Regions from separate parts of the Paenibacillus sp. TC-CSREp1 genome, predicted to be linked through region 1. Evidence: riboswitches for the same ligand, from Rfam matches in the RefSeq annotation. Region 1 holds a riboswitch; the other holds the start of a gene.

Region 1 (16,418 bases):
GACCCCGCCGCGTGTTCCATGCACCATCGTACCCCCGGTATAACCGATCAGCAGCGGCAGTAAATATTTAATCATCGGATCAACGAGCTGTGACAGCGTTTCATTCGGGAACCAGCCTGTTTTGATAAACATCGCGGTGATTAATCCCCAAGCAATAAACGCGCCCATATTAGGCATAACCATACCGCTCAGGAATCGTCCAAAGCGCTGCACACCGACACGTAACCCACCCTTGGAATTGGACGTTTGGTCCAAATTACTCATTGGTTTATCCTCCTTGAATCAAGTCATTATAAATTTGAAAGGGGTGTCATGCATCCCTGCTGTAATCCTAAGCGAGAAACCGCTGCTGTTCAATCAAATGAAAGCGTACTTTCGTCATGAACAATGATGACAACATTAGATTATGTAATCGCTTTTTTGTAGTCATATTCATTAAAACCCTTGATACACAAGGACTTTTCAGGCTATGATTCAGATCATATACAGTACAGGAAGCAGTATCATAGCTTGGTCCGCACTCCCCATTTTTATCCTGAATTCATATGGTTATAGCTCAAAAACCGTTCAACTACTCCTGCAAAAACATCAAAAAACCTGCATGAGCTGGCAGCCCACACAGGTTCAAAGAACATCTTTTTTGAATGTTATATGATAATATATATGTCAGTAAGTACAAATCAATCCGATCATGCAGTGCATCATCTACTCGATATGCTTCCGATAAGCGTCCGCATTCAGAAGTGCGGATAGAGCCGCCTGTAAATCTCCCTCAACACGGATTTCAATCATCCAGCCTTGTTCATAAGGAGAGCTGTTCACCAGCTCCGGCGAGTCCTGCAGCGCTTCATTGACTGCAACAATCGTACCGCTAACAGGCGAAAATAAGTCCGACACCGTTTTCACCGATTCAATGGTTCCGATGCTCTCGGCCGCAGCGACACTTGCTTCAAGGTCAGGCAGTTCTACAAACACAATGTCACCCAGCTGATGCTGTGCGAACTCGGTAATGCCGATCCGAACGGTATCCTCTCCAACGGTTTGCACCCACTCATGCTCTTCACTGTACAGGAAATCACTTCTCAATTCGCTCATCCATATCCGCCTCGCTTCTTCAATAATGAGTGCATGCGTTCTTTGACCTTTACCTCTTCCCCAAACAACAGCGTAAATATTTCGCATTCAAATGTCAAGATAGCTTACAATTTATTCGAAATTCATGCCGGTGGTCCCATCACCAAAAAGCACTCTTTCTACATATACTGGATAATAATAGAATAGTAAACGCACTCATTTTAAATATACGAACGTTATATTCAATAAATAGTATAATATTCGTCTTTTATACAAGTTTAATGATATTGTTCTTGACATCATGATTGGATTCACGTTTTAATGAGAGTAGCAACTGAATTGAATTGCATTACGTATGAACCGCGGATGAATGTAAAGGGAGAGACTGCCCGTGACACCCGTTCTGGGGATGTACTTAAGGCGGCGCCGAAGGAGTAAACCACCGACAAGCGGAGGTGAATCTCTCAGGCAAAAGGACTTTTACAGGACGCAACTCTGGAGAGCATCTAATCGTCCTTAACGGACGTTATGATCACCCAAGGGGAAACCTGTCTGCACTAGCGGCGGGGTAACTCTCAGGTACAAGGGACAGAGCCTAAGAATACAGCGTGCTATATGGCATGCCGGTTCTTTGGCCTGTCCTTTTCCTTTTCCTTTTCCTTTTCCCCAAAAAAGAATGCAGGATATCGAATCGTCGGCCTTTGGCAGCGTGTCTTTCATAAACGACTTCATCCAATACTTATGAATGTGCTTGTTGTTTAGCATCTTTACCTGATTCACAGATTTCGCGTTTCTATACTTGGCCCGATAACGGCCCTTGACGAGGTGATTGGATGTCCGACTTATTAAGAACACCACTCTTCCCCCTATATGCTCAATATGAAGGTGTACGCTGCATCGATTTTGGAGGCTGGGAGCTTCCGGTGCAGTTCAGCGGTATTCAAAAGGAGCATGAAGCGGTGCGTGAGCGTGCCGGGCTGTTTGATGTGTCCCATATGGGTGAATTCACCGTAACGGGAGAGCAGGCGGAAGCCTTTTTACAACGCATGACCACCAATGATGTAACCACAATCGTACCGGGCCAGGCCCAATATACCCTGATGTGTTATCCTGATGGCGGCGTGGTGGATGATCTGCTGATCTACAAGTTGGCGGAGCAGCACTATATGCTCGTTGTGAATGCCTCCAATATCGACAAGGATTGGGCTTGGCTGCAAGAACACATGACTCCTGGCGTGAACATGACCAATGTTTCGGAGCAGACGGCTTTGCTTGCACTGCAGGGTCCTCTGGCAGTCGAAATTCTCGGCAAAGTTACAGGCACGGGCACGGATGCAGCTTCGATCGAACCTTTCCGCTTTGTACAGGATGCCAGCGTATGCGGGGTCAGCCTGCTGTTATCGCGTACCGGATATACGGGAGAGGATGGCTTTGAACTGTACGTTTCAGCAGAACAGGCTGCTCTGGTATGGAACGGATTGATGGAAGCCGGTGCTGATCTGGGTCTGGTTCCGGCAGGACTTGGCGCTCGTGATACACTTCGATTTGAAGCGAAGCTGCCTTTGTATGGCCAGGAGCTGTCTCCTACCATCTCTCCACTGGAGGCAGGTCTTGGCATGTTTGTGAAGCTGAATGCCGGACCTTTTATCGGACACGAAGCTCTGCTGAAGCAGAAAAATGACGGTCCTGCCCGCAAGCTCGTTGGCATTGAAGTGCTGGAGCGCGGCATTCCGCGTCCGCATTATCCGATCTATACAGGTGACGTGCAGATTGGAGAAGTGACAACAGGTACCCAATCACCAACCTTGAAGCGTAATCTGGGCCTTGCCCTGATTGATGCCAGACATGCCGCACTGGGCACACCGCTGGAGATTGAGATTCGCGGCAAAAAGCTGAAAGCCGAGGTCGTCAGAACCCCTTTTCATAAACGGACACGTACGTCAAACACCCCTACCCAAGGAGCTGAGCAAGCATGACGAGCAAGCACCGCTATATCCCCATGACTGAACAGGACCAGAGCTCTATGCTCGCCACGATTGGTGTGGATACGATCGAAGATCTGTTCAAAGACATCCCGCAGGAGATTCGTTATCAGGGCGAGCTGCCCGTATCCTCCAAACTGGATGAATATGCCTTAACCCGTCACATGTCCAAACAAGCCGGTAAAAATGCCAACTTCGAGACACACGCCAGTTTTCTCGGCGCAGGCATCTACGATCATCACATCCCTTCTGTCATTAACCATGTTATTTCCCGTTCGGAGTTCTATACCGCCTACACCCCTTATCAGCCTGAGATCAGCCAAGGGGAGCTGCAAGCGATCTTCGAATTTCAATCCTATATCTGTGAACTGACGGGCATGGCGGTAGCCAACGCGAGCATGTATGATGGTGCAACCGCATTTGCCGAAGCAGGTAATCTCGCCGCAGCTGCCACACGCCGCAAACAGCTTATCGTATCCCGTACCGTTCACCCGGAAGCCCGCCAAGTGTTACAGGCTTATGCACATGGCTTGAGTCTGGAGATCGTGGAGATTGGTTACAAGGATGGTGTGACGGACTGGGATGCCCTGCAAGCAGCCATTTCGGACGACACTGCAGCAGTTATGATTCAAAGCCCCAACTTCTTCGGTGCTGTGGAAAATGTAAAACAGGCTGCCGACCTTGTGCATGCACACAAAGGCCTGCTCGTTGTGAGCGCCAACCCGCTGTCGCTCGGTCTGCTGGAAGCCCCAGGCAAGCTGGGTGCCGACATCGTAGTAGGCGATGCGCAGCCCCTTGGAATCGCCGCTTCGCTTGGCGGACCCACTTGCGGATACTTCGCCGTGTCCCAGGCTCACATGCGCCGGATTCCCGGTCGCATCGTCGGTCAGACCACCGACCGCAACGGCAAACGTGGCTTTGTGCTGACGCTGCAAGCGCGCGAGCAGCACATCCGCCGCGAAAAAGCGACGTCCAACATCTGCTCGAATCAGGCCTTGCTCGCGTTAAGTGCTTCCGTTTACATGTCCACTATGGGAAGACAGGGTATGATCGATGTCGCTGACCTGAATTTACAGAAAAGCCACTATGCGCTCCAGAAGTTCAAAGCGATGCCGGGGGTAAGCCTGACTTTCTCAGCTCCTACCTTTAACGAGTTTGTGATCCAGCTTCCGGAAGGAACCGATGTGGATGCCCTCCAGCTGAAGCTGCTGGATGCAGGCTTCATCGGTGGTTATGAGCTTGGGAAGAACTATCCAGAGCTTGCAGGACATATGCTCATCGCGGTTACCGAACGTCGCAGCAAAGAAGAGATTGACGAATTCGCACGTGTATTGGAGGGATCACTGTGACTCAGGAAATGACAACAAAAGCGGCCGGAGCCTCATCGGAAGGCCAAACAAATTCACATGCTGATACAACCAGTGCAGTTCAACCTACGAATCAGCAGCCCGAGACTGGTCTGCAATCCGCAGCTGTCAACCTGCAAACTGCCTCATCGGCTGCTCCCGAGCAAACATTGATCTTTGAATTGAGCAGTCCGGGCCGCGTAGCTTATTCCCTGCCGGAGTGTGATGTGCCCCGTCTGGACGCCGACACGTTGATTCCCCGGGAAATGCTACGCTCAGAAGCTGCAGCCTTGCCGGAAGTATTTGAAGTGGATGTCATTCGCCACTACACTGCATTATCCCGCCGCAACTTCGGGGTAGATAACGGATTTTACCCGCTTGGCTCCTGTACGATGAAATACAACCCGAAGATTAACGAGGATGTTGCCCGGTATAACGGCTTTGCCAAAATCCATCCTTACCAGCATGAATCGAGCCTTCAAGGTGCGCTGGAACTGCTGTATACGTTACAGCAGGATCTGGCCGGGCTGACTGGCATGGATGCCGTGACCCTGCAGCCGGCTGCAGGTGCACATGGCGAATGGACCGGACTGATGATGATTCGCGCTTATCACGAAAGTCGCGGTGAGCTTCGTACCAAAGTTATCGTGCCCGACTCCTCTCACGGCACGAACCCGGCCAGCGCAACGGTGGCGGGATTCGAAACCGTCACGATTCCTTCCCGTACAGACGGTCTTGTTGATCTGGAGGCGCTGCGTGCGGCGGTTGGAACGGATACCGCTGCCTTGATGCTGACAAATCCGAATACACTCGGCTTGTTTGAGAAGGACATTCAAGAGATTGCGGCGATCGTACACGAGGCTGGTGGCCTCCTTTATTACGACGGAGCCAATTCCAATGCCATCATGGGTATTACACGGCCAGGGGATATGGGCTTTGATGTGGTGCATCTGAACTTGCACAAAACGATGAGCACCCCGCATGGCGGCGGCGGCCCGGGTGCAGGTCCGGTCGGTGTGAAAAGCCGTCTGATCCCGTTCCTGCCCAAACCGATGGTTGTTCAGAATGATCAGGGTGTTTATTCACTGGATTATGAAGGAGATCAATCCATCGGCCGGGTAAAAGCCTACTATGGCAACTTTGGCATCCTAGTTCGTGCCTATGCTTACATTCGTACCTATGGCCCGGAAGGCCTGCGCCGTGTATCCGAATGTGCCGTGCTGAACGCCAACTATATGATGGCTCGTCTCGCACCTCACTATGAGATTCCTTATCCGGGTGTATGCAAGCATGAATTTGTGATGTCAGGACGCGGACTGAAGCAGTACGGTGTACGCACACTGGATGTGGCGAAGCGTCTGCTGGACTTTGGCTATCATCCGCCAACGATCTACTTCCCGCTTAATGTTGAGGAATGTATCATGATTGAGCCAACCGAGACCGAAAGCAAAGAAACGCTCGACGGATTTATTGATACGATGATTCGCATCGCCAAGGAAGCGGAAGAAACACCTGAAGTGGTGCTGAACGCACCCTATGGCACACCCGTCACACGATTGGATGAAACGACCGCGGCACGTAAACCTGTATTGAATTGTGCCTGCAGCTGAGCATCGATTTATAACCGTTAATTTACTTGCTGCTGATTGACTGCATGTCATCCCCTTGTGCGGGTGGAGGTATTCCCTCGACTGTGCAAGGGGATTTTTTGGATTTATTTGTAGCGTGCATTGCGACTAATATTTCCAACGTGAAAACAAAAAAAGCCGGCACCCACTTGATTCGTGGACACCGGCGATATTGCTGCCCAGGGCAGCCCTTTAATTCGGAAAAAGAAAACCTCAAATCCGGAGGAAACTCCGGCAAAATTACGCTTGAATGCTTTGAACGAGTTCAACCACTTGTTCAGCGGTTTGCATTTCCAACGCTTTGGCTGCCAGTTCCTGCATATCCGCACGGGACAGCTTGGTGATCTGGCTGCGAGCTGGCAGAATGGAAGTTGCGCTCATGCTGAACTCATCCAGTCCGAGACCCAGCAGCAATGGAATTGCTGTTTCGTCTCCTGCCATCTCACCGCACATGCCAGCCCATTTGCCTTCACGATGCGCTGCATCGATAACCATTTTAACCAAACGCAAAATGGCCGGGTTGTAAGGCTGGTACAGATAAGATACACGCTCGTTCATCCGGTCAGCAGCCATCGTGTACTGAATCAGATCGTTTGTACCGATACTGAAGAAGTCCACTTCTTTGGCGAATTGATCCGCCATTACAGCTGTTGATGGAATTTCGACCATGATACCGAGTTGAATGCTGTCGGAAACAGCAATCCCTTCAGCGACCAGCTTTTCCTTCTCTTCGAGCAGAACAGCTTTTGCTTCACGGAATTCACCCAGTGTTGCGATCATCGGGAACATGATACGCAGGTTTCCGTGTACACTTGCACGCAGCAACGCACGCAATTGTGTACGGAAGATATCCAGACGGTCCAGACACAGACGAACTGCGCGGAAGCCGAGGAATGGATTCATTTCTTTTGGCAGATCCAGATAAGGAAGCTCTTTGTCCCCACCGATGTCGAGTGTACGCACAACGACCGGTTTACCTTCCATTTTTTCAAGTACCGCTTTGTAAGCATTGTACTGAATGTCTTCAGAAGGAAGCTTGTCTCTGCCCATGTACAAGAACTCGGTACGGTACAAACCTACGGCTTCGCCACCGTTCTCCAATACACCTGTTACATCATTCGGTGTACCGATGTTTGCAGCAAGCTCCACATGAACGTTGTCCACGGTAACTGTCGGTTCGTCACGCAGTTTTCTCCACTCCGCACGCTGTGCATCATACTGTTCCTGTTTGGCACGGTATTCAGCAACTACGTCGTCTGTAGGGTTAACCAGAACGTGGCCGTCCAGACCGTCAACAATGATCAGGTCGCCTTGTTTCGCTTGAGACAAAATGTCCTTCGTTCCGACTACAGCCGGAATTTCGAGCGAACGAGCCATGATTGCAGAGTGAGAAGTCCGTCCACCGATGTTCGTCGCAAAACCTTTAACATACTGGCGGTTCAATTGAGCTGTATCGGAAGGGGTCAAGTCCTCCGCTAGCACAATCACTTCTTCACTGATCTCAGCCGGGCTCATGAAGTCGATGCCAAGCAAGTGATTTAGCACACGCTTTGTCACGTCACGCATATCTGCTGCACGTTCCTGCAGGTATGCACTCTTCATATTTTCAAACATGGAGATGAACTGGGAAGCTGTTTCATTCAGTGCAAATTCAGCATTCACCATTTCATCCGCAATTTTGGCTTTTACCGGATCAATCAGTTCCGGGTCATCCAGAATGAGCAAATGCGATGCGAAAATTTCAGCTTTTTTCTCGCCAAGCTCTTGTAAAGTACGCTCTTTGATCGCTTCGAGCTCAGCCCGGGACTTGCCCAGAGCCGAGTCGAGTTTAGCGATCTCTGCGTCAACGTCGTTAATTTGGCGTTTTTCTACAGAGTAGTCAGGATGCTCCAAGATAAACGCCTTGGCGATAGCGATACCCGCCGAAGCCGCGATCCCGGAAACATTAAGCATTAATTTCGCCCAACCCTTCGTTAACCATAACGTCAGTCAAAGCTTGCAGAGCTTCTGCTTCGCCTTCACCTTCAACGATAATGCTGATGGTGTCCCCTTGCTCCAGACCGAGAGAAAGAACGCCCAGAATGGATTTCAATGTTACTTTTTTGCCGTTAGCTTCTGCAAAAGATTCTGCACCTTTGAATTTGTTTGCTGTATTAACCAGGGCAGTTGCCGGACGTGCGTGGATACCATCTTCGTCTGTAATTCTGAATGTTTGTTGCATTACAATCATCTCGCTTTCGGTAGTTTAGTTTAGGCATTGCGTATATTTACACTTGCTTGCCATCGTTGGAACAGTTCTTATTTTATCTCAATGATCGGCTGATCGCCAACTTTGAGCACGCCACTCTTCTTCAGTGTGACGGTGGAGCCTTCTGGCAGGTTGGTGAAAATCACCGGAGAGATGATGGACGGAGCATTTGCTTTTACATACTCCAGATCCACTTCCATAATCGGCTGACCCGCAGATACCAGGTCACCTTCCTGAACCAGTACGTTGAAACCTTGACCTTTCAGTTTCACCGTATTGACACCTATGTGAACAAGCACTTCCTTGCCGCCATCGGACATAATACCTACGGCATGTTTGCTTGGAAATACATTAAATACTTTACCATACACAGGGGAGGTAATCGTGCCATCATGTGGCAAAATAGCGAACCCGTCACCTGTCATCTTTTCAGCAAAGACCGGATCAGGTACGTTGGTTATATCAAGCAGCTCACCATTAACCGGCATAACGATATCCTCTGGTACAATGCGTTCGCCCTGCTCTCCTTGCGCCTTCTCCTCTTCAGGAGTTGGTTTAACCTCTGCAGCGGGAGCTGGTGCAGGCGTACGTCCTGCAATGATATCCTGCATTTGGGATTTAATCGTATCGGAACGTGTTCCGAAGATGGCTTGAACATTATTACCCACTTCAAGCACACCAGATGCACCCAACTGCTTCAAACGATCTTTTTGCACATTCGATTTCTCATTAACTTCAATCCGCAAACGAGTGATACATGCATCCAGATGTTTGATATTTTCCTTACCGCCAAACGCTTCGAGAATATTATGCGGCAGATCATCAGCAGAGCCTGAAGCACCACTGCTCGATGCAGCCTCAGCAGAAGCTTCCTCGCGTCCCGGCGTTTTGAGGTTGAACTTGCGAATAATGAATCGGAAACCGAAATAATAGATTACCGCAAGAATCAGACCAACGATAATAACGTCCCACCATGGCGTACGGTTTGGAATGATACCAAAGATCAGGAAGTCAATGAAACCACCTGAGAAGGTCATCCCGATTTTGACGTTAAGCAGTTGCATCGTCATGAAGGACAAACCTGCAAAGATACAGTGTACAGCAAACAGAATCGGTGCTACAAACAGGAACGAGAACTCAAGCGGCTCTGTAATACCTGTCAGGAACGATGTCAGTGCAGCAGAACCCATGATACCTGCAACATATTTTTTATGCTCAGGTCTTGCTTCATGGTACATCGCAAGTGCGGCAGCTGGCAAACCGAACATCATGAACGGGAATTTACCAACCTGGAACGTTCCCGCTGTCAGCGCAACACCATCACGCAGCTGGCTGAAGAAAATCTTCTGGTCTCCGCGAATGACATCGCCGGCTTTGTTCACATACTCACCGAACTCAAACCAGAATGGAGAGTAGAAAATATGATGCAGACCGAACGGAATCAGTGAGCGCTCCACAACACCGAAGATGAAAGCCGACAAGGTCGGACTGGTATCCACCATGAAGTGAGAAATCGCATTTAATCCGTTCTGAATCGGAGGCCAGATTACTACGAGCAGCAACCCGAGAATCAGGGAAACGACTGAAGTAACGATAGGAACAAAACGTTTACCTGCGAAGAATCCCAGGTAAGACGGCAGCTCTATTTTAAAGAACCGATTATAACACAGTGCTGCGGCGATACCGATAATGATACCTCCAAATACCCCTGTGCTTAATGTAGGAATCCCCAGGATACTTGCATAACCCGGCACCTTGCCAATCATGGCAGGGGTAACCCCTACAGCAGAACCTAAAGTTACATTCATGACCAGATAACCGATGATGGCTGCAAGTCCTGCAACACCTTCACCGCCAGCCAGTCCGACCGCTACACCGACCGCAAATAGCAATGCCAGATTATCAAATACGATCTGACCTGCGTTCATCATGATCGTTGCAATCGAGTTTACCCAAGGGGTATCGAGCGCAGTAACGTACTGCAAGAAATCAGGATTGACCAGCATGTTACCAATTCCGAGCAGCAAACCGGCCGCTGGCAGAATCGCTACTGGCAGCATGAGCGCCTTACCTACTCTTTGCAATACTCCAAAAAGCTTTTTAAACATCGCGTCGTATTCTTCCTTTCATGTGAGTGTATATGTCGTGATGCAAGCAAGGGAACACAAAAAAGGCATGAACTAATAAAAGTGAACTGTGCCTACCTTGGGGTATAGCATACCCTTAAAAAGGTAGAACAATCACACTCAAATTAACTCATGCCTGATCGAGTCAGTAACACGTCGCTTATGTTTATTCAGTTGCTTGATTACGGTCACCATTGTAGCATCACTCTGCACGTATTGCAAGCCTTTACAGAAAAAAACGTTATTCCTGTTTTATTTCGGAGCACACTTTACTGATTTTCTTCCTCTTTCCGCTGATTCAGTCGCTGCAGATGTATGGTTAAGTATCCAACTTCTGCCGGATAAACGGGCAGCTTGAGTCGTTTTTCCATCACCTTGGTCAGCTTCCATGCAAGCGAGTACATTTCGGGATACTCCAATTTTAACAACGAATCCAGCTTGTGAAGCTCCTCCACCTTATCTCCGCGGCGTATACGCTCAAGAGCAAACCGCAGATGTGTTAACAGACGGGAATAATCCAATGATTGCGTTTCAAACGAATAATCCAGCTGATCGGCAACCAGATTCACCAGATCCGTAATTAACTGCGAATGCTCCCGCACCTGGGAGATATTCTGGTTTGTCATCGCACTATAAATATGCAAAGCAACAAACCCGATCTCATCCTGGCCCAAGTCCACACCCATTTTTTCCTTGATCAAACGAATCGCATACTCTCCCATTCGATATTCATCGGGATATATCTCCCGTGTTTCGTATAAGAAAGGGTTCTGAATGACGATGCCCTGCTCTTTGCGCTTCAAGGCAAAAGAAATATGATCCGTTAAGGCAATATGAATATGTTCATTGAGCGGAACGTCCGTACGCTCTGCAATATACGTAATGACTTCATTAATAATCTCGATCAACGCTTCATCTACCTGTGGGAGAAGCTGCTTGTACTGCTCCTGCTCCTGCTGGTTTTTCAAAATAAACATTTTCTCCACAGCCGTCAGTGGAATGTCATCACTCGGCTTCCGATTAAAGCCGATGCCTTTGCCGATGACCACGACTTCACCATGCTCTGGATGCTGTGCAATAATTACATTATTATTTAGCGCTTTATTTACATGCAGGCTGCTCATTTTTGCACCTCTTTTTTCACACCATCTTGGATGTGCCGCACACATCTTGTTACAGACAAAAAAACGACCGGAGCGGGCAAACCGCGCCGGACGTCTCGCTTAAAAAGTAACAAAAATTCGCCTTAAGGTCAATAGACAAGCCTTGTAATGCCGCTGCCAGTTCTTACTCCTTGCTCTCGCTTCTTTCCACAAGGCTCTCGATCACTGGTGAGGTCGCCTTCACAGGCTCACTCGATTGCACAGCGGTGGGTACAGCTGCTTTTGTTTTCGTCAAACCTTTAATCAGCTGCTCTACGTCGATGCCAGACACACTTTTCAACATTTCGGGTGCTGTAGCCATCAGTTCGGTTACATAATTGCTGACACGCGCAGCCCCTTCACCTTTGCCTGTATCTACGACTGTCAGCTTATCAATGGATGAGATCGGCTCAGCAATTTTACCAGCTAGCTCAGGCAGCATTTTGACAATGATATCGAGTACCGCTGCTTCGCCAAACTTCTGGAACGCCTCCGCCAGCTTCTCTTTCGCTTCCGCTTCGGCAAGACCGCGAAGACGAATAACCTCTGCATCCGCTGTACCTTTAGCGCGCTCTGCATCCGCAATCGCCTGACCTTCAAGCCGCTTTTGCTCGGCTGTTGCTTTGGCCTGCGTTTCGATCGAGTATTGTACCGCATCGGCTTCGCGCATGCGTTTTGCTTTGTCCGCTTCCGCAGCCTGCTCTACCGCGTAACGATCCGCTTCGGCTTTCTTTTTCACTTCGGCATCATACTGCTTCTCACGAACGGTAATTTCTTTTTCTTGCAAGTCAATCTCACGCTCTTTACGTACGAGTTCAACCTTCATCTGCTCTTCAACAACCGTCTGTCTGGCACGGGCTTCCTGAATGTGATACGCCTGATCAGCTTCCGCTTTGGCGGTATCCTGATCGCGTTTAAATGCCGCTACTTTCAGTTCCTTCTCCTTGGCTGCCTCTGCAATGTTGGTATCACGAAGCAACTCGGCTTTTTGTCCCTGCTCTTCCGCATTTGCCTTCTGAATCCGTGCATCACGCATCGCTTCTGCTTCGGCAATCTCGGCATCACGCTTCACGGCTGCGATTCTTGGTTTACCAAGCGCATCAAGATATCCTTGTTTGTCACGAACATCCTTGATTGTAAAGGAAACGATCTGCAGACCCATCTTTTTCAAATCCCGAGCTGCCACGCCCTGTACCTCTTGAGCGAAACGGTCCCGGTTCCGATACACTTCTTCTACCGTCATCGTACCGAGAATGGCCCGTAAATGGCCCTCCAGCACTTCCTGTGCTTCGCCTCTAAGAGAGTCCACCGGTTTGCCGATAAACTGCTCTGCCGCCGTTGCAACGTCCTCTACAGCGCTTCCAACCTTGATGATCGCCACCCCGTCAGCAATAACCGGAACACCCTGTTCTGTGTACACTTCAGGTGTGGAGACGTCGAGCTTGTGTGAAAGCAATGAGATAAATTCAGACTGCTGGAATACAGGAAGAATAAACGCACCGCCGCCGCGAACAATTTTAATTTTGCGCCCGGAATCATCCTCGGATATATTTTTGCTGCCCAGGAATGAACCTGTCACAATCATCGCTTCATCCGGCCCGACCGTCTTGTATCTTGCCCAGAAGGCCAGACCCAGAATCAAAATAACCCCTATAACCACAACAGGAATCAATAACACATCCCAATCCAGATTAGCTGTCATTCACATCTCTCCCCTTATCTCGTAAGTAATTAAAATGACTTCGTGCTTGTGAGCGCTACCCTTATTCGGATCACTCACTACCTCACATTTCTTTAAGTACATCCTCATCCCACTCGGATACCCTCAGCACGCCATCCACCACATCAATAACAACTACTCGCGCTCCCGCCGCAATGGGAAGCTGCTCGAAGCTGGATGCCGTCTGAATCGTACTTCCGGATGCAAAACGAATCATGACTTCACCGAATCCGTTTGCCGGTATCGGAATTGTAATCTCCCCGATTTTGCCCGCCAATTCTTTCATCGAAAAAGCAATTGAAACGTCACTGTTGCGCATCGGCTTGATATATGCGAAGAATACCAGCATGGCTGCAGCAATACCGATCAGCAGGGATAAGATCAGACTTGACATCACACTGAGCGAGCTGTACCTTGTCAGCAGGATGCCCGCTCCACCAAAAGCAGTAATGGACCCTGCCAGTACAACAGGTTTAAAAAAATCAACACCAGGCATTTCGAAGGCCCCATCCAGCAAGCCGTCAATCAAGTCACCCAGCACCAGGCTCACTATAGCAAAAACAGCGCCTCCGATAAGACATCCCCAATAAAGTGCTTCCATCCCCTCTTCCTCCTCTCTCTGCTGCAAATTCTCCCAACTGTGCATTCCACATGTAAATAAATACGTACATCCAGGCAAAATGTTTCAAAATCTTTCCTGAGATGTATTCAGGAGCCGCTAATGGGGATTACCATCACAATCTTCACGAATGCTCCAGTTCACTCGGATATTGCGGTTCCAAAGCAGCACAGCAAAGAACGCAAGCCTGTTGAGGCTTGCGTTCCGGGTTATTTATCTTTCATATATATGTCGTTATGTCTATATTCGGTTTGTATTCGTATGGCTTAATTACAAGGAAGCCTTGTAAATGGATACTACATCTTCACGCTGCAGTTTTTTGAAGTTACCAAACGGTCCAAACAGCATCGCTTTATCCGCCATAACTTCGATCTGACTGTCATCAATATCATAATCCGCCAGACGGTTTGGAGCTCCAATCGACGTCCAGAATTGGCTGAGTGCATCAATGCCTTCTTCAGCAATCTGTCTATCCGATTTGCCCTCAGGATTCACATCAAATACATTGATCGCGAGACGTTTGAAACGCTCCACCTTTACATCGATATTATGTCTCATCCAGTGCGGGAACAAGATAGCGAGTCCCCCACCATGCGGAATATCATAAACGGCAGATACCGCGTGTTCAATGTTATGGGTTGCCCAGTCTCCTGCAAGTCCCATGTTCAGTACACCATTCAGTGCCATCGTGCCGCAATACAGAATCGTTTCACGCAGCTCGTAGTTCTCCAGATCTTCGACCAGACGAGGGGCCGCTTCCATTACGGTACGCAGAATCGTTTCGCAGAAGCCAAGTTGAACCGGTGTGTTCGGGTCCAGATGGAAGTAATGCTCCAGGACGTGAGACATCATATCCACCATACCGTATACCGTTTGATCCTTCGGTACCGTGTATGTATTCACTGGATCGAGAATGGAGAATGCAGGGAAAGTATAGGCACTGCCCCAGCCCAGCTTCTCTTGTGTTTCCTGATTCGTAATAACAGAGCCGGAGTTCATCTCTGAACCGGTAGCTGCCATCGTCAGCACTGTGCCGAGTGGGAGAGCGTCCTGTGCAACAGCTTTACGCTGCGCGAAGTCCCACATGTCTCCATCGTACTTCGCACCAACAGCAATGGCTTTGGCACAGTCAAGCACGCTGCCGCCGCCAACCGCCAAAATCAACTCAATATCGTTCGTTTTGCAAAGGTCTACACCTTTGTGCACAGTCGATAGACGCGGGTTAGGCTCTACGCCTGCAAGTTCAGTGACTTCTGCTCCGATTTCCTTGAGCAAGCCAAGCACCTGATCATACAGCCCCCTGCGTTTAATGCTTCCACCGCCATATACAAGCAGAACCCGTTTGCCGTATTTCGGCACTTCAGTTTTCAGCGCTTCAAGCTGTCCTTTACCGAAGATCAGACGAGTCGGGTTATAAAATTGAAAAGATCTCATGATCTATAATCGCCTCCAATGGAGTTAAGTTTTTAGTGCAACCTCAATTATAGTACCCTGTTTATAGAAAAACAAATCCATAGTCACTCACTTTAGTTCAATCCGTTGATCTGCAGATGGGCACGAATCATTTCACTCATGGACGGCAGATGTTCTGACTTTGCCCATGTCGCTGTATCCCATAGCCCCGCCTGATCAAAGGCCCTAGGACAATGCATAAAGCATTCCTCAACCTCCACAATGACGGCTGCTCCAATCGTTTTACCGCTCCAGTTCATGCCTGTAATGAACTCTTCATCCTTTGTGATTTTTGCTGTTCCATTGATGCGAAGCACCTCATTTAATCCCGGTATCACAAACAGCATTCCCACACCCGGGTCTGATAAAATGTTTAACAAAGAATCAATCCGGCGATTGCCGGGTCGTTCCGGGTAAACCAGTCTATGAGGGTCCAGGACATGAACAAAGCCAGGGCTGTCTCCACGCGGAGATACATCACTTTTTCCATCACGATTCGAGGTTGACAAAAAAAACAAAGGTGACATCGCTATAAACTGCTTCACATGGGCATCTACATACGGAATCACTTTGTGGCGCGCGCGCTCACTTGATTCGCCTACCATGCTTTTAAGTTCCTTCTCATCAGAAATGAACGGAATATGAAGCGGCGTTTTTTCCATGAACTCGTCCCCATTTCGATATATTTTTTGTTGATTACTGGGCTCTGCCTGGATGCTCCCTCCATTATACATAATCATGAACCATTCATACTTTGATTCATGCCAAAAAAGCACCCGTTCACGGTTGAACGGATGCCTCTTGATATCTTTAAGCTTTTAACACAATTGCTATCGCGGCCTTCTTACTCCGTATACCCCATGCTGCTTACGAAGCGGCGGAAGGCCTGCCGCCCAGCCTCATCATGTTTGTACACACCTGCGTGCTCCAGAATTTCAGAGAATTTCAGGCCCACCTGCTGCTGCACAAGGGAAATTGCCTCTTCCTTCGTCAAACTGGAGCCATGGTTCTGTTTCAATTCTTCTGTCCACGGTAAATGTTTGTTCAGCTCGTGATCTGCTGCCTGGGCAGCTGCTTCAAG
Region 2 (16,418 bases), on a different contig from region 1:
AGCGGAACATTGAATGCCCCGAATCCTGCTCCATCGATCGGAACCATCAGAATCATCGGCTGGGCCCATGGATAATAGGGTCCATACGTAGCTGAATTCGCAACCAGAATATTCGGAATGGTTAGTGCAAAATTTAATGCCAATGGTGCGGCAAAGCTGCTCCAGATCAGAGAAACAAACATCTGCAATGCAGCCAGCGGTACACAAGCCAGAAAACCGAGCAGCAATCTGCCCAAAATCAGACTCCATGGGATAGGATCTGCCATGCCCTGGATCATGCCTGTCAGCAGAATACTGCCGAGCAGCAGCAGCTGTGTGCCAGCCACCAGAGCCATTACGATGGTGAATTTGCCCCAATATACACCTGCTCGTGTGAGTGGTAGAACCAATAACTGCTTCCAGCCACCGCCTGCATGCTCGAATCGGCAAACAAACGAAGTGAAGACACCTGTCAACATCGGTAGCAGTAGCAACCCATGCAGCATAACCATTACTGACATCAAAGCATTCCAATCCCCCGTAGAAGACAACAGACCGATAAGCAAGGAAATGAGCGGACTGATCAGTACAAGGAGCCAAACCGGCGATTTGGCCATTTTCAATCGTTCAGCAGAAAGAATACGAAAATAGGTCGTCGTAAAGCTCATGTCAGGCCACATCCTTTCTGCTGAAGTGCATCATGCCCGTCAGCATAATCAGAATTCCCAAGCCTGCGCCCATACCCGCGTACAAGTAGGGAGTCGGTGAACTCCATGCCATTTGCGCCCAAGCCAGTGGAAAGTGTGGGGAGATGGTTAAGGAGAACATGCCGGTAATGGCAAGAATAATGCCGAACGTAACCGGCAGCGCCTGGTTTTTGGATACCAGCGTAAACCACAATTCAATGGACAATACCGGAAGCGCACCGGCCAGAGGCATTAGTCCGAGCTTCAGCGCCTGTGCCCAAGGTATTTCTTTGGCATCGAAGCCAAGCACCAGTCCTAATCCAACAACACCAGCCGTCAGCAGCAGACTGGAGATGATCAGCAGCACGCAAGCCAGCAGGAACTTTGCCAGATAGACTGCAGGTCTGGAGATGGGCAGTGCGAGCAGCTGCTTCCACGAGCCCTGCTCATGCTCGATTCCGGCAATCATGGAACTAAGGATTGTCGCACCCAGCATTAATGCAAGCGGTACAAAAATAAAGACGTTGCCCAGCAAACCACCCCACAGGTTACCTGCGTACTGCTCTTTCAAATAATCCAGCCGTAAACCGAAATTCAAGGCCTGCATGGCCGTTAATCCGATTGGAGCCAGAAATACCAGAAACCAGATGCCTTTCCCACGTATCTTGAGCCAATCCGAAGATAATGCACGCCCGGTCATACAGACGCCCCCTCACCAATAACACGCAGGAACAGATCCTCAAGAGACTGGCGCTGTTCTTCCACCCGATACACGTCATGCTCCTGTTCAATCAGGCGGCGAATGAGAAGGGCAACCGCAGTGTTATCCATATAAGGGAAGGTTAGTACTGCGCCCTGCTGCTGACCGAATTGACCCTGTTCACGAGCCAGTTTAATCGCTTCCTCCGGCGCTGATACCATAAGTCTAATAGTGCTTCCCGTCTGGCTTTGCAGACTTGCGATGGTATCCTGCAGCACCATTTTCCCTTCCCGAATGATGCCGACACGGCTTGCCATCTGCTCCACTTCACTCAGCAAGTGACTGGAGACCAGTACGGTAATGCCATGCTCCAGCGGCATACGTTTGATGAGCTCACGAATTTCCTGAATACCTGCCGGATCGAGTCCGTTGGTCGGCTCGTCCAGTATGAGCAATTCGGGATCACCCAGCAGTGCACTGGCAATACCCAGACGCTGCTTCATACCCAGGGAGTATCCTTTGACGGCCCGTTTGGCATCTTTGGTCAGATCAACAATAGACAATACCTCGTCAATTCTGGACTTGGGCACGTTGATAATACGACGCAGCACTTCAAGATTCTCCACCGCATTCAGATGTCCATAATAGGACGGGTACTCCACCAGAGAACCTACACGGCGCAAAATGTCCATACGTTCCTTGCGAATATCCTTGTCAAAGACACGGATGACACCTTTGGTTGGTTTGATCAAGCCGAGCAGCATGCGGATGGTTGTAGTTTTACCGGCACCATTCGGACCGAGAAAGCCGTAGATATCTCCCTTTTTAATATGCAGATCAAGTTCACGAACCGCTGCACGGTCCTTGTATGTTTTCCATAAATTTGCCGTTTGAATAATATTTTCACTCACTATTAATCACCTCGGAACTATCGTAACCCTCCAAGGTTAAGGCAAGCCTGCGTGCAAGTTTAAGATTAGTTTAAAAAGAGGCTCGGTATAGCGGCCCGACATAAATGATAGAACACTCGTCTATTCTCCCGACTGCCTATCCTTCTCTCCCGCTGTACAGATAGGTACGGACACCTGCCTCGGAACTGTCAACCCGTTTGCGCAGGCCCATCTCGCGAATTAACAAATCTACGATCGATAGCCCGAGCCCCGTACCCTTCGTTCCTGAATCCGGCTGAATCCCTGGCCCATGATCCTCAATGACCAGGGCGGTTTTGCCCTGCACCTGCTCGGTCGATATGCGGATATATTTGCCGCTCGCCGCGTGACGAACTACATTTTGAAACAGATTATCCAGTACACGCCTCATTCCCTGCTCATCCACATCCCACATCAATGGTGCTTCCGGCAGATCAATATCAATCTCAAAGTTCTCCTTCTCCCACACGGGATACCACGAAGCCACGGCTTCTCTGACCATACGCAGCACATCCTTCTGCTCCAGCTTCAGCGTGTACCTTCCACTCGTCAGCAGATTATATGAAAACATATTATCTATGAGCTCACTGAGATCCTGCATCTTCTTTTCCATACGAACCAGTGCATGAATGCCCTGCTCGCTGAGATTTTCTTTGTGCAATGCATGCATGTGACCGCGAATAACCGTCAGGGGTGTGCGCAGATCATGAGAGAGACCCGCAACCAGCCGTTTGCGAAGCTGCTCTTCCTCCCGCTCCCGCTGGATGCTGTCCGTCAACCGATACACCATCTGATTAAAGGATTCCTCCAGATGCCCGATTTCATCCGCTCTCCGGATATGGACAGGATTCGGAATACCCTCATGATCCGGGGCAGCCATCGCCGTCTGAAGGCGAACGAGCCGCTTGCGGATTTGAGCGAAAAACAGAATAGACAGCACGATGAATAAAACAAAAACAAGCAGCATAACTACGCCAAAATAGATGAATTCTACTACCCCGCTACTGGAAGTCTTTTGAATGAATTTACGAGGGACCTCGATCACCATGAAACCTTGTCCTTTGTTTTCATTTCCACCTCCAATATAAGCAACAACGGTTAGTGGATCGCGATAGGGCGCCTTCTTCATGAACTGTATGGCATAATTTGCCGTCCATGCTGCAGGAATTAAGGTCTCTTCCTCCTTTCCAATTACGGAAGGCCACTGCAGTGTGACATCTGTATCTGAGGTCCCGGGCATGACCTGTGAAGTGTCGGATGGTTTTGACTTCAACACCCGGGCTTCTTCGCCACCAAGAATTAGCACCGTTCTGCCTTCTGCATTCACACGATACATGGCCGATCTGGGGTACTTCTCCTGCAGCTGTTTCATTCGTGTATTAATATTCTGATCCGATGCCCCATCCAGCTTCTTGGATTCACTAACCCACAGATTGGTAATGTTATCAGCGTTACCGTAAGGTGCGTCTATACTATCGCTGGTATTGCTGATGACCACAATGAAAACCGATGCCACCAAAGGAACCACAACAGGCACAAACAACACAGCCGCCAAAATGAGAAGCATGTATCTTGTCATCAAAGAACGTCCGAACTTCATTTTGGGCCGGACAGAGGGCTGTAATGTCGCATTCCGTTCCATTCTCTTTACTTTTCGTTTCCGGAGCCAGCTGATCATGGCTTCTTCACCCTATATCCTACACCACGCACGGTCTGAATAATGACCGGGTTCGCCGGATCAAGCTCCAGCTTCTCCCGCAGATGCCGGATATGTACCATTAGTGTCTTGTCTCCATCCAGATAAGGTTCGTTCCATACCGCCTCATAGATCTGCTCTTTGGTACGGATCATCCCCATATTTCTGAGCAGATACGAGAAAATGTGAAACTGTTTGCCTGATAAAATAATTTCTTCTCCCGTCTGCTCGTTAACGATCCGGTTATCCTTCTCATAGATCGCCAGATGATCCAGCTTCAAAACATTATTGCTGGATACAGCCGCACCTGCCTTGCGCAGCTGCACCTCAATGCGGGCAGCAAGCTCGTCTGGATGAAAGGGCTTGGTCACATAGTCATCGGCAAAATCAAGCCCATGCAGCTTGTCGTCAATCGACGTTCTGGCTGAAAGCATAACGATCGGCACAGCAGGATACTCCTTTTTCAAACGCTGTCCTATTGTAAATCCATCCAGCCCTGGCAGCATAACGTCCAGTATCACCAAAGAACAGCCTGTCGCCGCCTCAACAGCCCCCTCTCCGCTGCCCAGCCACATGACCTCATAACCGCGGTCCTCCAGATCCTCTCTTACCCATGTCGCAATTTCGGTATCGTCTTCAATGTATAACAATTTGTTTTTCATATATGTACTCGTTTCCTTTCACTACCCTTTGGGTTAATGATATATCTGGGCAGATTTGGCATATCCGCATCACTTCATCATCATTACAGATGACCTGCCTTCAAGGTTATTATAACGCAATCTGTGTTGACGTAATATTATCCGAATCATTCAGCTTCACAATAGTCCGATAAGCATTACATATACCACACTTGCTTCTGCATATCCTATACACATCTGACGGGAGGAATTTCACATGCTGCTCGAAGCCATCTTTCACCAACCCAAACGGAACTGGGCCTATGCCTATGACCGGGATACCATTCACCTGCGCCTACGTGCCAAAAAGAATGACTTGACCGAGGTTTATGCCCTGACCGGGGATAAATATGCGTGGGAGGAAACACGGGATATCGTGCCGTTGACCAAATTCACGTCAGATTCCATGTTTGATTATTACGAGGGGGAAGTGAAACCTCCGTATCGTCGATTGAAGTATGCTTTTTTGCTTAAAAGCGGAGATAAACAGATCTGGATGACCGAGACGGACTTCCAGGAAGAGGAGCCGGATGATCCGGGGCGAATGTTTCAGTTTCCTTATATTCATGCAGGAGCTGTATTTACACCCCCGGCATGGGTGAAGGATGCGGTATTTTATCAGATTTTCCCCGAGCGGTTCGCGAACGGTAATCCTGCCATCAATCCCGAGAAGGTCGAACCCTGGGGCGGTGAGCCTACACCGTTTAATTTTTTTGGCGGTGATCTTCAAGGGGTGATGGATCATCTCGATTACCTTAGCGAACTTGGCATTAATGCGATCTACTTTACTCCAATCTTTGAGGCTACGACAAACCATAAATACGATACCGAGGACTATCTGCGCGTGGACCGTCATTTTGGTGATGCAGATACGGTGAAACGTCTGGTCAAGCTCTGCCACGAACGAGGCATTCGTGTCCTGCTGGATGCGGTATTTAACCACTCTGGCAAAACCTTTGCCCCATTCCTCGACGTGCAGAAGCACGGTGCGGCATCCAAATACAAGGACTGGTTTCACATTCATGAATTTCCGTTGACCGTGAAGAATGGCATTCCAACCTATGAGACGTTTGGCTTTGAAGCTCATATGCCCAAGCTGAATACCGAAAACCCCGATGTTAAAGCCTACTTGCTTGAAGTAGCCGAGTATTGGATCAAGGAAATCGGCACGGACGGCTGGCGCCTCGATGTGGCCGATGAGGTGGATGATGCTTTCTGGCGTGATTTCCGCCGAGTCGTGAAAGCAGCTAACCCCGACGCCTATATTCTGGGCGAAATATGGAATGAATCATCTGCCTGGCTGCAGGGTGACCAGTTTGATGCCGCAATGAACTACCCGTTTACGGCAGCTGTGAATGCTTTCTTTGTTGAAGATAAGATGCACGCCGAACAATTCGCCAACTCCATCGGCCGCCAGTTATCCCGCTATCCGCTTCAGGCGAGTGAGGTAGCCTTCAACTTGCTGGACAGTCATGATACCCCACGCCTGCTTACCTTGTGCGAGGGAGATCAGCGCAAGATGAAGCTGGCCGCATTGTTCCAGTTCAGCTATATGGGAGCACCGTGCATCTATTATGGTGACGAGATTGGCCTCGACGGGGAACATGATCCGGGGTGCCGCAAATGCATGGAGTGGGATGAGGCGAAGCAGGACCGGGAACTGCTCGGCTTTTATCAAAAGCTGATTGCCCTTCGTCATGCACATCCGGCATTGCGAGCCGAAGGCACGGTTCGCTTTCTGCAAGCCCGTGCGGGCGGCAGTCAGCTCGTAATGGAACGCAAGAGTGATACCGAGCGCATTCTGGTGCTGTTCAACCGCTCGGAGGAAACCGCCATCGTTGAGCTGGAAGCAGGCGATCAGCCCTGGACCGAGCTGTTTGAAGGCAATCACCGCACCGCTATAGACCAAGGGGTTCTCGCCATTGAACTGCCTGCCTATGGCTATGCCGTTATGCGTACGGAACTGGCGGAGCAATAATAATAGCCATAATCTTCACCTGGCATGGATTAAGTATATGTTCACAACGATGCTACAGGTCGACAAACGGGACAGACAGTCCATATAAAAAAGCGTTCATCATAACCTGATCTGATTCACAGGTGGATGGACGCTTTTTTTGTCATGTGATTTTGTATTCGTTTTGTCTTGTTTTGCCTTAATCGGTACCTGGGATATCAGGTTTGTCTTCCGGCTCTGCCCGCTTCGCCTTAGGCTTAGCCAGCTTTTCCATCATTTTGCGTCCTGTAGGGGTCTGGGCCAGCCCGCCTTGCGCTGTCTCACGATGACGGCTAGGCATCGCACTGCCCACCTCCAGCATAACATCGATGACTTCATCGGAAGGAATGGCGCTACGCACCCCTGCCAGAGCCATATCTGCCGCAGCCAGTGCGGTAACAGCACCGAGTCCGTTACGCACGATGCATGGAATCTCTACCAGGCCAGCCACCGGATCACAGATGAGGCCCAGTGTATTTTTCAAAGCCAGCCCGACCGCATGCACGACCTGCTCCGGCGTGCCGCCGCGCAGCTCCACCATCGCACCCGCAGCCATACCGATTGCAGACCCTACCTCGGCCTGACAGCCGCCTTCCGCACCGGAGATGAAGGAGTTGTTGGCAATAACGTAACCGATAGCCCCGGCGCAGAACAGTCCGTTCACCAGATGTTCATCCGTCCAGCCAAAGCGTTCCTGCGAGCTGATGAACACACCCGGAATAATACCGCAGGAGCCCGCTGTTGGCGTAGCCACGATACGTCCCATAGAAGCATTCACTTCTGATACACACAGAGCGTAGGCCATAGCAAGCGCAGAAGCGTCACCGGAGCAGGTCTGCCCTTGGCGAATGTATTCGGCCATCTTTTTCCCGTCTCCACCCGTCAGTCCGCTGCGCGAGGTCGTATCTTCAGTGAGCCCCTTGCGCACGGCTTCCTTCATTACCTGGTAGTATTCCGACATCTGCTTCACCACGTCTGCCTCCGGTGTGTTCGTCTCCTGCACCTGCTCCTCAATCATTAGCTGCGCAATCGTTTTGGACTCGGCTGTGCAGATCGCGTTTAATTCATGCAAATGCTTAAACCGCATTCGGGTCAACCCCTCTCTTCAGATCAATCACACGAATGTCCAGCACGTGATCCAGCGAACGCAGTTTTTTCAGAACCTCTTCACTCGGAGGAGCATCCATCTCCATCGCCGTCAGAGCCTCTCCATCACGCGCCTTTCGATCCACCTGCATATAACCTATGTTCACTCCAGATGAGCTAATCGTTGAAGTGACCGAGGCGAGCACACCTGCCTTGTCCGCATGTCTTAACACTAAGGTCGGAAATTCCCCACTGATCTGCACGCGAAAATCATTCAGCGCATTCACCGACACACTGCCGCCGCCAATGGAAGCCCCCATTAATGAGCACTGCCGTTCACCATGCCAGAGTTCAATCTTAACCGTGTTAGGATGGGGAGCTGGTAGACCACTCGTATAAAATTCAACCTCCATACCCGCTTCGGCTGCATACTGCTCTGCATCCGGTATCCGCGGATCATCCGTAACATAATCGAGCAAGCCGCCAATGAGTGCCAGATCAGTCCCGTGTCCCTGGTACGTATCTGCAAATGATCCGTACAGTGTGAGCCGCGCACGTTCCGGTGTGCAACCCAGCCATTGGCGGGCAATACGGCCGAGCCTTGCAGCACCTGCTGTATGTGAACTGGATGGTCCTGTCATCGACGGACCGATAATTGAGAAAACATCTTTAAATCGCACGTTGTAACCCTCCAATTGGTTTCGTCATCGTTATTCAGACAAGACCGCCATAATGTTCCTGATTTACTGAATGATGACATCAAAAAAGGACAGAAGAAGGCCGTTAGCCCTCTCTCTGTCCTTGATACCTGAGAGTTTCATGATCGCAGCAGCGTCAGAACAAAGTCAAGTACGTTCCAGTACCCGCCTGTTACCGAGCTGATCAATCATATACCCCTTGGGTGGCGCTTCTTCTGCGCACTCTCCAGAGCTGCGTCCAACGATGGTACATTTACCTGAGAGATTAACCGCTATGCCGGGTGCATAACAGCTTGCTCCTTCGGTGCCTGAACCCGGCCTGTACATTACGTGCAGTCCGCTCAGGTCTCTCCCGCTCGTTATCATTCGCTTTATTCTGTTATTTCATTACGAATCACGCTTTTGGCATTCATTCAATCATATACAGATTAATATGCCGCTCAATTTATGTCAACTAAAGTGACGCAACATGCCTGTTGTAATAAAAAGGAATCCCTGACTGTCAGAAAGTAAGGATTCCTTCGTTTCTATAATAATATGCATTTTTCACTAGGACGTGTCTGAAAACTCTGAAGGAAGCAGATTTTGCTGAATTTTCGTTCCAAGCCAGGAAGTTTCCCGCAGGCGTGCCGGGGCACGTCAAGGGAAAGTGACGCAGCAGGGGGCGAAAAGGCGGTAAAAGATGCACTTCAGTAGGTTTCAAGACACGCCCTAATATTGTTCAAGGCTCACTATTCACAGGATATTATTTGTTTGGCTTTGCAAGCTGGAGCGCATCCACCCACGACAGCAGCTTCTCCTGTGTCCAGGCATCATTTTCTCCCATGATCGAATATCGCAAACCTTCCTCGCTCCATGACAGATTGCGAATCATGGACATGTACGAACCCTCCGTATCACGGATTGTTACTTTCTTTTCCTCTGGCAGCAGCTTTTCATCTACATTTTCCTCAGGTGCCTGGAATACCGTTATACTGATCTCAGGCTTGTTATTCTTCACATAATATAACGTCACCTCATCCCGGCTTTCACTCACGGACGAAGTCATCTCGATTCTCGACAATTCCAGATCCTTCCCTACATATTGCAGAAACGGCTGCCCCACTGCCTTCTCTGCTTCTTCCAGTGTTATCTCCTTGTTATTCATCACATCATTCATCTTTTGGATCTCAACGTCTGCAGGGATGTCCAGCGTAAACGTCTTGTCCGTGAATTCAGGATTGTAATCAATCAGGTCATACAGTACCTCCGATTTGGTATCCCCGTACGTACTGGTCGCTTTAATAACCATCCACTTCTTGGGGTCTATCCAGTATTCGGATGACATCGACAGGGAATTTTCATCCTTGGGTGTTAGTTCAATGTGAATTACCTCATGACCTTGAAGCGTTTCCTGGCCCAGCGTCTTCACGTTGTGGGAATCACGCATCCGTTCCAGTTGATCCACCAGCATCTGCTTTTGGGTTTGGTTAGGCTCTTGCTGAAACGAGGAGGAGTCCATTGAAAAAGCGGTCTTGGCCTCTTTCTCATAAATCAGAATCTCTGATCCGTTATGAACCGCATAACTTACATTTCCATCTTCCTCTGTCTCAACCCGCTGCTGTCCTGTTTTCCCATCTACCCATTCCTTCACCTGTACGGTATTTGTGATTTCCCCATCCGTCCACATCTTCAAAAGACCTTCCGCATAGTAGGAAGCCGGCTCTGACTCGGCAGCAATAATCTTCTCAATCATGTCATCCCCCGACATGCCAAGCACCTCCTTTTCCGAACATCCTGTTAACATTGAAGTGGCAATCAAGGCAGCTCCGAGCAGCTTCCATCCTTTCTTCATCATAAACGATCATCCTCCTTCTTTAATTTCTGTGTATTTTTACAGTTCCGGCAATCGGCACACAGCCGCAGTCCCGTATTGTTCCGAGGACCACATGCGCATATCCCCTCCATGCTTTAATGCAATCCTTCTGGCTATGCTTAATCCCAGGCCCGAGCCTCCTGCGAAGCCATGTCTCTCCTGCTTGTGATATTGAACATACGGCTCGAAAATTCGTTCCAGCTGTTCTGGAGGAATTGCAGGACCTTCATTTTGAACCACCATGATCGTTGCCCCGGTTCTGTAAGGATCAAGCTCCGCTCCGAGTAACGGATTCATCCATTCGGGGAGCTCCTCCACTGAATCAATTACAGCGAGTCCGATTCTACCTTCGGGAGGCGTATAACGAAGCGCATTATGCACCAGATTATCGGTCAGGCGCATCAGTGATTCAGGATGAATCCGGTAGAGATGATTCGTGCGTACAGACACCTGCATGTTGTAATGATCACGTTCCGCAAGTCCTCCGTAACTGCCCAGCAGCATCTCGAAAAACTCTTCCCCTTCCACCTCAACCATAGCGAGTTCCGAATCACTGGAGCCAAGCGCTGTATACATCTCAAGCTCACCGATCATCTGTTTCATACGTTCCACATTTCTCGCAATAACATCTTTATACTCCTGTCTCTCCAATCGTTCAGAACGGTTGTCCATGCTGATTGCCTCCGCATAAGCACTGATGGACATCAACGGTGTTTTCAGGTCATGAGACAGAGAGGCTACAATCATCTCTTTTTCTTTTTGCTGCTTCTCCACCTCTGCCTGAGTCTGCCTGACCGTTTGCTGCATCGCATCGAACTGCTGCAGCAGCGTACCCATCTCATCGTTCCGAATGTTTGCCCGTACAACATCCGGTTGTTCTCCACGGGCAAACGCATGCATCCTGTTCATCAAAGCTCTCATGGGAAAGAATAGCTTTCGGGATAGCAGCCACAACACCGTCCCATACAACAGTACAAAGAATAACACTGCTCCGCCGACAACCCAGGTTGTTCGAATCGATATGCCTTCAAGCCAGTCCTGACGCAGCATCGTTATCTCATAAATGCCCGCCAGTTCTCCATGATTCCAGACCGGTTTCTTCAGTGAAAATGTACGGTGACGAATCTGCAGGTTGTACAGGTTCCGGTATAATTCAGAGCTTCTTACCGTGTATCCGCTTGATGACCATGTATCCCCGCCAGAACTGTACACCCGAATGCCAGAGGGCAGATACAGATTGAAACTCACCTGTTCACTGGCAAGCTCAGGGAGAATTTGATGCTCGGGAGACTGCAGCTGGTACAGCTCCGGATTATCCAGTGCCTTCTCTATAGGAGCGAAACGTCCGGATAACTCCACGTACTCAGCTACTGCGCGCTGACTTTCATAATAGTTATACAAGGAAAACAATGCCCAGCCCGCAGCCACAGGCAATAACATGACAATCAGGAACGCAAGCATCAGCCAATATTTCAGCTTCATTCGATCCGCTCCCCAATAAAGCGGTAGCCGCTGCCCCATACCGTTTGAATCCAGCGCGGCTGATGCGGCTCATCTCCCAGCTTTGCGCGCAGACTTTTCACGTGTACAGTGACTGTGCTTGAGCTTCCCTCTGCCGGCTGGCCCCACACATGTTCATAAATTTCCGTTTTCGTGAATGCCCGGCCTTGATGCGAAGCCAGCAGCATAAGCAGCGCTCCTTCTTTTCCCGTCAGCTGCAGCTCGGTACCATTCAGCATCACCTGCTGATTCAGCGGGTGGATGGATAATCCGTCATTGTACTGCTGAAAAACAGAACTGGATGAGGAACGGGGGTGGCTCCCCTGATATCTGCGATATCTGCTCAGATGGGCTTCAATCCGCGCTGTAAGCTCAGCCAGGCTGAAGGGTTTCGTGATATAATCATCCGCACCTAGGCCGAGCCCCTTCAGTTTACTTTCCTCCTGGTGACGTGCACTCATGATTAATACGGGAACATCACTGATTAACCTGACATGTTTGCATACGGTAAATCCGTCCATCTCCGGCAGCATCAGATCAAGCAGGACAAGCTGATACTCCCCCTGTCTGAAGTCCTCCCAGCTCTCCAGTCCACTTGATGCCCAGGTTACTGCATACCCTTCACGGCGCAGATGATCCAGCAGAATACGGGCTATTTCCGGGTCATCCTCTACCAGCAGTATGTTATCCTTGTCTGTCATTGCGCTTTCATCCTCCCATGTTTAAAGTGTAGCGAACAATCCATAAGATTCTGTAAAGTTAATACTTTCTTTATAAATGCCAATTACGCAAAGCTTTAGCAGGAAAATAACCCCATTACAATGCTTCAAGCCTTGCATTTTTGTTATTTCAGGTCAAACCTCACTATAGATGTTACCCCAAATGTTGGAAAAAGTTTATTGAATTTAGACAAATTGAATGTTAAGATGTATCAAACAACGTTTTAAACAATGTTTAAATATAACGAGAAGGGAACAAGAAGCTGTGGACAAGAACAATGAAACCAAAGAGACTATTCTTCAAACTGCACTGGAGATGATCAAACAGGAAGGATTCGAGAAGATCACCATTCGCAGCATTGCCCAACGTTCGAATACAAACGTATCACTGGTGAATTATTACTTTGGCTCCAAGGATAAGCTGATTAGCGAGGTGATACAGATTCTGCTTTCTGGTTTTCAGGAATCTTTCGAGGTACTGGATGACTTTACTTTGCCACCCGAGCAACGCTTGAAACGTTTTTTGCTGCATTATGTACAAGGAATAGAGCAGTACCCTGAACTGCTGTCACGAGTCATTACCATGGGCGCCAATTTATTTGCGTCACAGCAGGAGTATGGAAAGTTTATGCGGATGATTGGATTCGACAAAATCAAGAGTCTGCTGAAAGAGCTGACCAACGAACAGGATCAAGACATTCTAATGATGATGGTGATGCAAGTCTTCGGTGCCGTGTTCATGCCTGCACTGATGAGACAGACTCTTGAGGCTGGCTCAGGCATCGAAATGAAGCCTGTCGAGCGTCAGATTGACCTGCTGCTGGAACGTTATTTTTTCAGAAAATAAGATGTGAGGAGAGATTACTCATGAATATGCTGCGTAAATACTGGCCTGATCTGGGGATGCTGTTCGCGGCAGTAACCGCAATCGGCATCGTTATGAATCTTCGTACCATGTCCGAACTGAGTATGATCTTGTGGCTTAGCTTCATCGCCATTCTGGTGCATCAATTCGAAGAGTATCGCTGGCCCGGCTATTTTGGCGGTTTATTTAACATCGTTATATTCAAAAGCGAACAACCTACGCATTATCCGCTGAACCCGCAGTCTGCCATGGTCATTAACCTGGTTATCGCCTATGTTTTTTATCTTCTGCCCGTCTTTTTCCCAACCTTCATCTGGATGGCACTGGCCCCGATCTTTATGGGTTTTTTTCAGTTTGTCTGGCATGGTCTATTCGCCAATATCAAAGCCAAAACATGGTACAATCCCGGCCTGTTCGCCGTGCTGGTTTTCCATTTCCCAATCGGTGGATGGTATCTGTATTACATTACAGAACACAAGCTGGCAAGCACCACCGACTGGATCATCGGATTGGTGTACTTTGTAATCGCTGTGTATCTCCTCATTATTAAAGGAAATATGTGGCTGAAGGATATCCATTCACCCTTCCATTTCTCCGACAAACAGCTGGGACCATATCACAACAAATGACTGCATCATAAAAAAAATACCCCATAGAGAGACGTATCAAGTGTCTGCTCTATAAGGTACTGTTTAAAATGTTTTACTGTGAAATTTTCATACACCAATCCAGCAATCATTAACCAAAACGACCCATAATATATTCCTGTGTCAGACGGTTGTCCGGATTGGTAAAGATATGCTCCGTATCCCCATGCTCAACCAGGCTGCCCAGGTAAAAATAAGCCGTATAGTCCGAGATGCGCGCTGCCTGCTGCATATTATGCGTAACAATGACAATGCGCAGCTCCTGCTTCAGCTCGGAAATTAATTCTTCTACCTTGCCTGTTGATACCGGGTCAAGCGCAGATGCCGGCTCATCGAGCAGCAGAATCTGCGGATCTACGGATAACGCCCGTGCGATACAGAGACGCTGCTGCTGACCACCCGACAGTGCCAGAGCCGAGTCATGCAGCCTGTCTTTCACTTCATCCCACAGAGCGGCGCGACGCAAGCTTTTTTCCACAATCTCATCCAGTGCTTTCTTGTTTTTTGTACCACGGTAGCGGGGGCCAAACGCGATATTGTTGTAGATGGATTTATGAAAAGGGTTAGGCTTCTGCCACACCATACCAATCTTCTGCCGAAGCTTGATTACATCAGTGCCCGGTTCATTCAGGTCGTTGCCATCCATCCAGATATGTCCCTCCGTGCGAGAACCGGCAATCTCATCATTCATCCGGTTCAATGAGCGGAGAAAGGTGGATTTGCCGCAGCCGGAAGGCCCGATCAGTGCTGTTACACTGGACTCCGGGAAGGTAAGGCTGATCTGTTTGACCGCCTGGAAATGCCCATAATATATGCTTAACTGTTCCGTACCGAAAGGTATGGCCATGTCGGTTCCTCCTTATTTCGAAGCTGTCATCCGGCGATATACAACACGGCCGATCCAGCGTGCACTCAGATTAAACGCAAGCACCAGAATAACCAATACGGCCGATGCACCTGCTGCGATCTCTTTGGAATCTGGTCCAATGCCCTCGCTGTTGACTTTCCAGATATGCACAGCCAATGTTTCAGCAGGACGGAGCGGATTAATTGGCGATCTCGGGCTTGTCGGATTCCAATCCGTGAAGTCCAGCGGCGGGCTGCTCATTCCGGCGGTAAACATCAGAGCAGCAGCTTCACCGAAAATCCGGCCAGAGGCCAGAATCGTTCCCGTGATCAAACTTGGCAGTGCCACAGGCAGCAGAATTGACGTAATGATTTTCCATTTGGACAAACCAAGAGCCAGCCCCGCTTCCTTCTGCTCCTTCGGAACAGCACGGAAAGCTTGCTCCGTCGTACGCACCATCAGCGGCAGGTTGAAAATAGCCAGCGCCATAGCACCCGATAAGAGAGAGAAACCAAGACCGAACGTATTAACAATTAATAATAGTCCGAACAAACCAATAACGATAGATGGGAAGGACGACAATACTTCAACAACCAGACGAATGAAACTTGTAATCCGTCCCGGTTTGGCGTATTCCGCCATATAAATACCACCGCCCCAGCCGAGCGGGATCGTAATAATTAACGTGAGCACGAGCAAAAATATAGAGTTAAACAATTGCGGCCCAATACCGCCGCCGCCTTTGAGCAATTGTGGAGCACTCGTCAGGAAGTGCCAGTTGATCTGGCCGATTCCCCGGAAAAGAATGAATCCGAGCAGCCCGAGCAGAAGCACAACGATGAAAAGAGCGAGTACAACAATGACACCTGTTGCAATTTTATCTACTGTTTTTGCCTTTAATTTCATACCCGGTTTCTCCTTTCAAGCAGGCGAACCAGAATGACAAAGACAAAGGTCATTACCAGAAGCACAAGCGCCATACTCCAAAGTGCATTGTTATGGACAGAGCCCATCGTGGTGTTGCCCATACTCAGTGTAATTACACTGGTCAACGTGGAAGCCGATTCGAGCAGAGATGTTGGTACATGCGGTGCATTACCGATAACCATCTGTACCGCAAGTGCCTCACCGAAGGCACGGGCCATGCCCAGAACAACCCCGGTAAGCAGCGCAGGCAGAACAGTCGGAATAATGACCCGATAGATCGTTTGCCAGCGTGTTGCACCCAGTGCATAGGACGATTCACGCAGCCCTTTAGGAAGCGCAGACAGTGCATCTGCCATAATGCTGGTCACTGTTGGCAGAATCATGACGGACAATACAAGGCATCCGGCTGCAATCCCGACACCCGCACCGCCGAACATGCTGCGCAGCAAAGGTACAATGACACTAAGACCAATAAAACCGTAAACAACCGAAGGAATACCAGACAAAAGCTCGATCGCAGGCTGCAGTATTTTTTTACCTTTACCCGGTACGATCTCTGTCATAAAGAGTGCTGCACACAGGCTAAGCGGACTTGCAATCAGCGCTGC

What was found. A riboswitch is a leader RNA that binds a small molecule or an ion and turns the genes downstream of it on or off. The one in region 1 is predicted to bind glycine.
Region 2: another riboswitch for glycine. It lies ahead of sdaAB (L-serine ammonia-lyase, iron-sulfur-dependent subunit beta); the one in region 1 lies ahead of gcvT (glycine cleavage system aminomethyltransferase GcvT).

What each region holds. Positions count from the first base shown of each region.
Region 1 covers NZ_JBNOKM010000018.1:76,218-92,635, reverse strand. Annotated here, with positions in the region: gene ACQSGY_RS24795 (PTS mannitol transporter subunit IICB) at 1-264, opposite strand, end outside; gene gcvH (glycine cleavage system protein GcvH) at 706-1,095, opposite strand; glycine riboswitch at 1,441-1,564, shown strand; glycine riboswitch at 1,568-1,668, shown strand; gene gcvT (glycine cleavage system aminomethyltransferase GcvT) at 1,908-3,050, shown strand; gene gcvPA (aminomethyl-transferring glycine dehydrogenase subunit GcvPA) at 3,047-4,405, shown strand; gene gcvPB (aminomethyl-transferring glycine dehydrogenase subunit GcvPB) at 4,402-6,012, shown strand; gene ptsP (phosphoenolpyruvate--protein phosphotransferase) at 6,271-7,983, opposite strand; gene ACQSGY_RS24765 (HPr family phosphocarrier protein) at 7,976-8,251, opposite strand; gene ptsG (glucose-specific PTS transporter subunit IIBC) at 8,329-10,386, opposite strand; gene glcT (glucose PTS transporter transcription antiterminator GlcT) at 10,674-11,528, opposite strand; gene ACQSGY_RS24750 (flotillin family protein) at 11,692-13,248, opposite strand; gene ACQSGY_RS24745 (protease) at 13,331-13,867, opposite strand; gene ACQSGY_RS24740 (iron-containing alcohol dehydrogenase) at 14,156-15,319, opposite strand; gene ACQSGY_RS24735 (MSMEG_1061 family FMN-dependent PPOX-type flavoprotein) at 15,412-15,999, opposite strand; gene ACQSGY_RS24730 (UDP-glucose--hexose-1-phosphate uridylyltransferase) at 16,182-16,418, opposite strand, start outside.
Region 2 covers NZ_JBNOKM010000015.1:42,763-59,180, forward strand. Annotated here, with positions in the region: gene ACQSGY_RS22060 (ABC transporter permease) at 1-647, opposite strand, end outside; gene ACQSGY_RS22065 (ABC transporter permease) at 649-1,365, opposite strand; gene ACQSGY_RS22070 (ABC transporter ATP-binding protein) at 1,362-2,276, opposite strand; gene ACQSGY_RS22075 (HAMP domain-containing sensor histidine kinase) at 2,413-3,873, opposite strand; gene ACQSGY_RS22080 (response regulator transcription factor) at 3,969-4,652, opposite strand; gene ACQSGY_RS22085 (alpha-glycosidase) at 4,888-6,648, shown strand; gene sdaAA (L-serine ammonia-lyase, iron-sulfur-dependent, subunit alpha) at 6,827-7,753, opposite strand; gene sdaAB (L-serine ammonia-lyase, iron-sulfur-dependent subunit beta) at 7,743-8,432, opposite strand; glycine riboswitch at 8,546-8,682, opposite strand; glycine riboswitch at 8,687-8,815, opposite strand; gene ACQSGY_RS22100 (LolA family protein) at 9,196-10,287, opposite strand; gene ACQSGY_RS22105 (sensor histidine kinase) at 10,324-11,787, opposite strand; gene ACQSGY_RS22110 (response regulator transcription factor) at 11,784-12,506, opposite strand; gene ACQSGY_RS22115 (TetR/AcrR family transcriptional regulator) at 12,790-13,371, shown strand; gene ACQSGY_RS22120 (HXXEE domain-containing protein) at 13,392-14,018, shown strand; gene pstB (phosphate ABC transporter ATP-binding protein PstB) at 14,128-14,883, opposite strand; gene pstA (phosphate ABC transporter permease PstA) at 14,896-15,789, opposite strand; gene pstC (phosphate ABC transporter permease subunit PstC) at 15,786-16,418, opposite strand, start outside.